DNA from 2 places in the Tistrella bauzanensis genome. Region 1 is predicted to be linked to the other one. Evidence: riboswitches for the same ligand, from Rfam matches in the RefSeq annotation. Region 1 holds a riboswitch; the other holds the start of a gene.
What was found. Region 1 has a riboswitch for cobalamin ahead of IEW15_RS22500 (energy-coupling factor ABC transporter permease). Riboswitches for the same ligand answer to the same signal wherever they lie in the genome.
Positions count from the first base shown of each region.

Region 1 (4,117 bases):
GCCCGCCTGCGGCTTCAGCCCGCCGGCCAGGGTCAGCAGCAATGTGGACTTGCCGGCGCCATTGGCGCCCAGGATCGCCAGCTTCCGGGCCGGCGCGATCGCCAGATCCACCCGGTCCAGCGCCCGTGTGCGACCGGGATAGGTGACCTCCAGCCCGACAGCGTTCAGGCCGATCGCGGCCGGGTCATGCGTGGGCGTCACAATCGTCATCCAAGCTGCGCCAGACCCAGAGCCAGCACCACCAGACCGCTGCACAGGCCGGCGATGCGCGGCGCCGACGCCGCCGCCTCGACCGAGACGAAGCGCAGCGTGCCGTCATAGCCGCGCACGCCAAGCCCGGTGTTCATCCGCTGGGCGCGGTCCAGCACCCGCGGCAGCAGGCAGGCCAGCAAGCGGCCGTTGGAACGGATCATCCGCCGCGCGCCCTCATGCCCCAGCCGGGCGGCCTGGGCGCGCTGGCCGGCTTCCAGACAATCGAGCACCAGCCAGATGATCCGGAACATCATCAGCGCGATGTCGCCGATATCGCCGGCCAGCCCGCGGCGTTGAAACAATTGCAGGATGCTGGTCAAAGGCGTGGTCAGCGCCAGGGCCAGCAATGCCGTCACGCAGGTCAGGCTCCGCTGCCCGACGAACAGCGCCTGAAGCCGCGCCTCCGGGCCGGCGATGCCGAACACCGGCCAGCCGGTCGACAGATCCAGCGTCACCATCTGCGCCAGCGTCGAGGTGGCGATGAACCCGACCGGAACCATCGCCGCCCGCGCCAGATCGCCCGGCCGCACCCGTGCACCTGCCAGCAACGCCGCCACCAGACCGGCCAGGATGATCACCTGCCCGGCCCAGCCGGCGGCCAGCAGCGACACCAGCATCAACCCGGTGCAGACAACCAGCTTCTCCGCCGCCGGCCAGTGCCGCCAGCGGTTGGTATGGGCGCTGCGGTCAATGGCGCGCATTGCCGCTCCGCAGCGGCGCATCGACGGCGGGCGTGGCAGCCCCGGTCGCGCCATCCTCTGCCGCATCGCGCCGCCCGCGCCGCAGCCCGAAATAATAGCCCAGCAACCCGGCGCCGATCGCGGCCTGAAGCGCGAACAGCAGGCTTTCGATCTCGCCGCTCGGCGGCTCCCACAACGGGCTCGCCCAGGGCTGATAATCGGGATGGATCTCGGTGATCATCGCCTCGGCCTCACCATCGGCGCCGGCGAATTCCACGGTGCCGGGCGGGTGGATCAGCAGCGGTGCGATCGCCAGCGCCGCCACGGCGGCCAGCATCGCCAGATTGCGCTTGATCATGATGCGACCTTTCCAGCGGCTGCGCGGCCGCGCAGCACGTTCAGGCTCAACAGCTCGCTGCGGCTGTAGCGGCCCAGCATGTTGAACACCACCGCGGTCAGCAGCCCTTCGCTGATCGCCAGCGGGATCTGAGTGATCGCGAAGATGCCGAGGAATTTCGAAGCGGCACCGGCCACCCCGCCCGCCGGATCAGGAAAGGCGATCGCCAGTTGCAGCGAGGTGGTGACATAGGTCGCAAGGTCGCCCAGCGTCGCCGCGAAGAAGATCGCGAGGGCCGCACTCAGTCCGGCGCCGGTCATGCCGCGAAAGATGCCCCAGGCCACGAACGGCCCGACGATCGCCATCGAGAAAATATTGGCGCCAAGCGTGGTCAGCCCGCCATGGGCCAGCAGCAGCGCCTGGAACAGCAGCACGATCGCGCCAAGCACCGTGGTGACGGTGGGGCCGAACAGCGCGGAGGCGAGCCCGGTGCCGGTGGGATGCGAGCAACTACCGGTCACGGATGGCAGTTTCAGTGCCGACAACACGAAGACATAGGCACCCGATGCGGCCAGCAGCAGCTTGACCTCGGGCTTGTCGCGCACAAGCGTCACGATGCGGCGCGCGCCGGCAATGACAAAGGGTGCTGAAACCAGGCCCCAGCCCACGGCGTGCGTCGCGGGCAGATAGCCTTCCATAATATGCATGCCGATCCTCCGAAGCCTGATCGAGCCTCTTCACACGGCAAGGCCTTCGGAGATGCCCGGCGATCCGCCAGTATATCCCGCCCCCATCCGAACGCCCCGTTCGAAGAGTGGCCCTGTCAGACGCGAAGGCAGGTCTCCTGGCTCGCGGGTCATCATCCGTCGCCGGCCTTCCCAGTGTCCCGACCCGGAGTCCCCGGTGGCCGGTATCCCAGTGGCCAGTCTTGCCCAGTGGTATAGCAGGGCGACAGACTCTCCGCTTACAGTTGCGGGGGCAGCCATGGCTTCGCGGGCGACCGCCCGCTTCCATGTTCCCTTTTCACCGCCCTGGCAGCGCCCTTCTGAGCGCCGGCATGGCAGACCTTCGTGACCGGATTGTGATCTGTGGTTGCGCCATGTGTCAAGCGGCCGGCCACCGCGATCGTTGCACAAGCCTTCAAGACCTGCGCTCACCACCCGCTTAAGGTCGCGCGGCACGCAGACAGGCGGCCATTGCGCGATCAGACGACAGGAGGTCCGAAAAATGACGACACAGACGGGGTTTATCGGTCTGGGGGTGATGGGGCAGCCGATGGCGCTGAACCTGGCGCGGGCCGGGATAGGGCTGATCGTGTGGAATCGCACCAGTTCACGCGCGCAGGCCCTGGCCGATGCCGGCGCCGAGGTGGCGGCCACCCCGGCGCAGGTGTTCAGACGCGCCCATGTCGTTTTCCTGATGATGATGGACGGGGTGTCGATGGATGCCGTGCTGGGTCGTGGTACACCGGGCCTTGCGGCCAACGTCCGCGGCCGGATCATCGTTCACATGGGCACCACCGCCCCCGGCTATTCCCGCGCGCTCGGCGACGATATCCGCGCCGCCGGCGGTGACTATGTCGAGGCGCCGGTCTCGGGCTCGCGCCTGCCGGCCGAGGCCGGACAACTGGTCGCGATGCTGGCGGGCGATCCTGGGCCGGTCGAGATCGTGCGTCCGCTGCTGGCGCCGATGTGCGCGCGGGTGGTCGATTGCGGCGCCGTGCCGTCGGGCCTGCTGATGAAGCTGGCGGTGAACGTGTTCCTGATCACCATGGCCACCGGCCTGACCGAGGCCTTTCATTTCGCGCAACGCCATGACCTCGATCTTGAACGCTTCGTGGCGGTGCTCGATGCCGGGCCGATGGCGAGTGCGGTATCGCGGATGAAGGCCGCCAAGCTGCTGGCCGCCGATTTCACCGTTCAGGCCGGTATCGTCGACGTGCTGAAGAACAACCAGTTGATCGCGGCGGCGGCCCGCGAGGCCGGCATCTCCTCGCCATTGCTCGATGTCTGCCACGCCCTGTTCTCGGAAACCCTGGCCCTTGGTCATGGCGGGCTCGACATGGCGGCGGTGGTGAAGGCCATCGAGGCCCGGACCGGCGCGGTGTCAGCCGGATGACGCCCCCATGGGCCGGGGTCGGGCCTGCGCCGCCGCCCAGCGTGCAGGCGTCAGGCCGACGGAGCCCTTGAACAGCCGCGACATGTGGCTCTGATCGGCGAAACCCGCCTCAAGCGCCGCCTCGGCCAGCGGCAGGCCGCCGGTGATCAGCCGCCGGGCGATATCGATCTGACGCAGCGTTCGGAACCGGCTCGGGCTGGTGCCGAAGGCCTGGCGGAACTGGCGCGCGATCGTCCAGCGATCCAGCCCTGCCACACGCTCGAAGGCCGCCACCGGGTGGCGGATGGCGGGATCGGCGGCGATCATCTCGCGCACCGCCATCATCCGGGCCAGTGCCAGCGGCACCGGCCGGCGTGGCGGCCCGCCGGCATGCCTGTCCAGCAGGCCGGCGATCGTCACCGCCAGATCCACGCGCGCCGCCTCGTCGATCGGCACATCAAGATCGGCGAGCCATTGACCGAGGGCCGGGTCGCGGCCGGCGGCCGGAACCACCGGATCGGCCACGAACGGCAATGCCCGCCCGCCCAGCGCCTGCTGCACCAGCGCCGGATCGATATAGACGATCCGATAGCCGAACCCGTCATCGGTGGCGGCGGCGCCATCATGCAGTTCATCCGGGTGCAGGATATGGGTCTCGCCCGGCAGGCACAGACGCCGCGCACCGCGATAGCGGAACGACTGCACGCCCCGGGTGGTGATGCCGATCGCATAGGTATCGTGACGATGGGGC
Region 1 covers NZ_BMDZ01000086.1:10,448-14,564, forward strand. The annotation lists gene IEW15_RS22485 (energy-coupling factor ABC transporter ATP-binding protein) at 1-201, opposite strand, end outside; gene IEW15_RS22490 (CbiQ family ECF transporter T component) at 207-953, opposite strand; gene IEW15_RS22495 (energy-coupling factor ABC transporter substrate-binding protein) at 940-1,290, opposite strand; gene IEW15_RS22500 (energy-coupling factor ABC transporter permease) at 1,287-1,976, opposite strand; cobalamin riboswitch at 2,087-2,354, opposite strand; gene IEW15_RS22505 (NAD(P)-dependent oxidoreductase) at 2,497-3,387, shown strand; gene IEW15_RS22510 (AraC family transcriptional regulator) at 3,376-4,117, opposite strand, start outside.

Region 2 (4,117 bases), on a different contig from region 1:
CATAAGCCATTCTCTGCAGAATGCGCAGCGGCGATGCTCACACCGGATGGACCAGATGGCCATGACGGGAGACGACCATGCATGACATTTCCGGCCTTGATCACTATCGCCTGCTCGGTCGCTCGGGCTTGCGGGTGTCGCCGATGGCGCTGGGCACCATGACCTTCGGCACCGACTGGGGCTGGGGGGCGGATGAGGCGGCCGCCCGCCGGATCTTCGATGCCTATGTCGACCGGGGCGGCAACTTCATCGACACCGCCAACGCCTATACCGATGGCAGCGCGGAAACCATGCTGGGCCGGTTCGCCGCGGGGCGTCGCGACCGGCTGGTGATCGCCAGCAAATACACCCTGCCGACGCGGAAGGGCGACGCCAATTCAGGCGGCAATCATCGCAAGAGCATGGTGCGGTCGGTGGAGCAGAGCCTGATCCGGTTGAAGACCGACCATCTCGACCTGCTATATCTCCATGCCTGGGATGGGACGACGCCGGTCGAGGAGATACTGCGCGCGATGGACGATCTGGTCCGCGCCGGCAAGCTGCTCTATCTGGGGCTGTCGGATATTCCGGCCTGGCAGGCGTCGCGCATGCAGGCGATCGCCGATCTGCGCGGCTGGTCGCCGCTGATCGCGCTGCAGGTGGAATACAGCCTGGTTGAGCGCACTGTCGAGCGGGATCTGATTCCGATGGCGCGTGAAATGGGGCTTGGCGTGATACCCTGGTCGCCGCTGGCAAGCGGCGTGCTCAGCGGTAAATACAGCCGGTCGGATCTGGGGCGCGACGCCGGGGCGGCGACCACCACTACCCGCCGCGATTTCGCCAGGGCGAACGGCGCGTTGACCGCGCGGTCGCTGGCGATCGCGGATGTCGTGAGGGCCGTGGCGGCAGCCTGTGGCGCCACGGCGTCGCAGGTGGCGCTGGCCTGGACGATGTTGAACGGCGCGGTGGCCGCCCCGATCATCGGCGCGCGGACGGTTCAGCAGCTCGATGAAAATCTGGGGGCGCTGGCGGTCAGGCTCGATGACGCTCAGCGCCGGCAACTGGCAGAGGTGAGCGCGATCGATCCGGGCTTCCCGCACGAGATGCTGGCACGCGCGACCACCCGCGCGGTGATGTCGGGCGGGGTGACAGTCGTCGGCCGTTGACGGTGGTGGCGCCGTTGACCGTGACTCAGGATACCGGCTCGGCGGCGGCCGCCGGCGACAGCCGTTCCCCCCGGCGCAGCATCTGGCCTCGGCCGACGGCGATGCCCATCTCCAGGCTGGCGGCGATGCGGCCGGCCCGGTCGATCAGCAGGGCGGCGCCGGCCTCGGTGCAGATGGCGGTGACGGTGTCGCGAAACAGTGCCAGCCAATGATCGAAATCGGCACCGCTGATCGGCAGCGGCAGATGCGCCGGCATCGGCCGGCCATGATAATCGCCGGTCATCAGCGCCACCGATGACCAGAACCGGCGCATCTGCGCCAGATGCGCCGGCCAGCGCTCGTCGGCGATGTGGGCCGCGAAAATCGGGCCGAGCACCGGATCGACGCGGATCCGGTCATAGAAACTGTCGACGACCCGGGCGATGACCGTTTCGGTCAGGCCGGTTTCCTCGATGATCCGGACGGTCAGCGCGGCCCGCCGTTCGGGGCCGCCCTCGGGGTGCAGCGACATCGCAGAGCCTCATCATTCAATGCATTGCATATACATCTTATGGGCTCACCCCGACGGGATGACAAGCGGCGGGGCCGGCCTGCGACCACCGGTCACGTGGCGGCACGGAACAGCAGATCGCCGACCGGCCGGCCCTGTTTCAGATGCTCGTCCACGATGCGGGCGGCGGCGGCGGCATCGGGCACCGCACACCAGTATCCGCCGGGATGCAGGGTCAGAACCGGCCCGCGATTGCAGGGGAACAGGCAGCGGCTGCGGGTCATCATCACCCGGTCGGTGGCTTTTGCGCGCAGACCCGCCGCTTCCAGCGCCGCCAGCAACGCCGTCCAGACCGGCCCCGAACCGCGATGGGCACAGCGTGGCCCGTCACAGGCAAAGATGTGATGGGCATGATCCGGCGGGTCGTTCCATGACGGCCTGGTGTCGATGGCGGGGCTGTTGCGGATGTTGTCGTGGTCGCTGGCGGCGATGCGCGCGGCGATCGCGTCGATGAAAAGCGGGTCGCCCTCCACCGGGGCGCTGAAGCTGATGTCGAGGGTGATGGCATGGCGCTGTGCCCAATCATGCAGGGCACCCGGCAGCCAGCCACGCAGGCTCATCTCGGCCGGCACCACCAGATCGACCAGCAGCACCGTGCGATGGCCGCCGCCGGCCAGGTCGCCAAGCGCGCCCGAGACGGCTGGTACCGCCAGTTCGGTGAAGGCCAGCACCACCGGCCCGTCAAAGCCTGAGATGTCCCGCAGCCGGGCGGCCACCGCCGCGCGCAGGGTTTCCAGCCGGCGCGGGCTGCCCTGGCCGCGTCGCACCAGCAGGATGACCGCGTCGTGGTCGATCCGGGCAATCGTCGGTGAGGCTGGCGTCGGCGAGGCTGACGTCGTGTGGTCAGCCTGCATCGCGGCCGCGATCTGCGAATGGCCGATAACGGTTTGATGTATCTATATAAATCGCCATCTCTGCACCGTCACCAGTCGCCTCCGCCGAAACGGATCGGCGGTCCATGGGTCAATGGCTGACAGCGGAGGTGGGTGCGGCGATGTCCGGGGGGCGGCATATGGGGCGGGCTGTCCGGCGGGTCCGGAACAGCCGCATGCGCGGCCCTGGATCAGCGCGCACCGCCCTCCGCGGCTTGCCGGTCGTGTCGCAGGCTGGTTTCCGGGCTCGACTGCGGGAGGCGTGCAGAACCATGTCATGGTCCTGATCCTCCGGGCCCGTGCCTTCCCAGGTGCCCGGCCGATGCTGGCGGGGTAAAACCCAGTGGCTGCGACGGGCTTGCCGCGTGTCCTACCGTTGCGGGGGCAGCGTCGGCTTCCGCCATGCCGGATCGGGTGATCCGGGATCGCGTGCCGACTTCCCAATTCTCCGCGAGTAACCCTGATCGGGCCACTCGACGGCACCTGTGCAGCGCTGATGCTAGACTGCCGGACCTGCGTCTGCAACGCGTTTTCACGGCGTCGACGAGACCGGAATGGCGTCGGCCGGTTCGCCATGCGGTCTGAAGACAGCGGATTGACGGCGGCCCCCACACGCCTCTACCGTTGCCCCGACCCGATTGAACCAACGCGAGGCGCGCATGAGCACCCGGTCGAAAATACCTGCGACGATCGTCACCGGCTTTCTCGGCGCGGGAAAGACCACGCTGATCCGGCATCTGATCGAGAATGCCGGCGGTCGGCGTCTGGCGCTGATCGTGAACGAATTTGGCGATGTCGGCATCGATGGCGATCTGCTGAAGGGTTGCGGAATAGACACGTGCCCTGATGAAAACGTGATCGAACTGGCCAATGGCTGCATCTGCTGCACGGTCGCCGATGACTTCCTGCCGACCATGGAAGCGCTGCTGGCCCGCGAGCCGCGCCCCGATCACATCATCATCGAAACCAGCGGGCTGGCGTTGCCTAAGCCGCTGGTACAGGCCTTCGCCTGGCCGTCGGTGAAGACCCTGGCGACGGTCGATGGCGTGATCGCGGTGGTCGATGGCGCGGCGCTCGCCGAAGGCCGGGTTGCCAATGACCCGGAGGCGCTGGATCGTCAGCGCGCCGCCGATACCTCGCTCGACCATGAGGCCGAGGTCGACGAGCTGTTCGAGGATCAACTGGCCTGCGCCGATATGGTGATCGTGACCAAGACCGATCTGCTGGATGCGGCCGGTCTGGCCCGTGCCCATGCGGCGATCGCGCCCGAATTGCGGCCGGCGACCCGGGTGATCGAGGCGGCAGAGGGCAGGGTCGACCCCGCCGTGCTGCTGGGGATCGGCGCCGCGGCCGAGGATGACATCGCGTCGCGACCCAGCCATCACGACGGCACCAGCGAGGAAGAGCACGGCCATGACGCCTTTGCGAGCTTCGTGGTCGAGCTTCCGGACGGCATGAGTCCTGATGACATCAGCCGGCGGATCGCGGCGGCGGTGGCCGATCATCCGATCTATCGGGTAAAGGGTTTCGTTTCAGTCACAAACAAGCCG
Region 2 covers NZ_BMDZ01000006.1:78,888-83,004, reverse strand. The annotation lists gene IEW15_RS04510 (aldo/keto reductase) at 78-1,145, shown strand; gene IEW15_RS04505 (group III truncated hemoglobin) at 1,171-1,656, opposite strand; gene IEW15_RS04500 ((2Fe-2S) ferredoxin domain-containing protein) at 1,749-2,549, opposite strand; cobalamin riboswitch at 2,783-3,069, opposite strand; gene cobW (cobalamin biosynthesis protein CobW) at 3,227-4,117, shown strand, end outside.
Region 2: another riboswitch for cobalamin. It lies ahead of IEW15_RS04500 ((2Fe-2S) ferredoxin domain-containing protein); the one in region 1 lies ahead of IEW15_RS22500 (energy-coupling factor ABC transporter permease).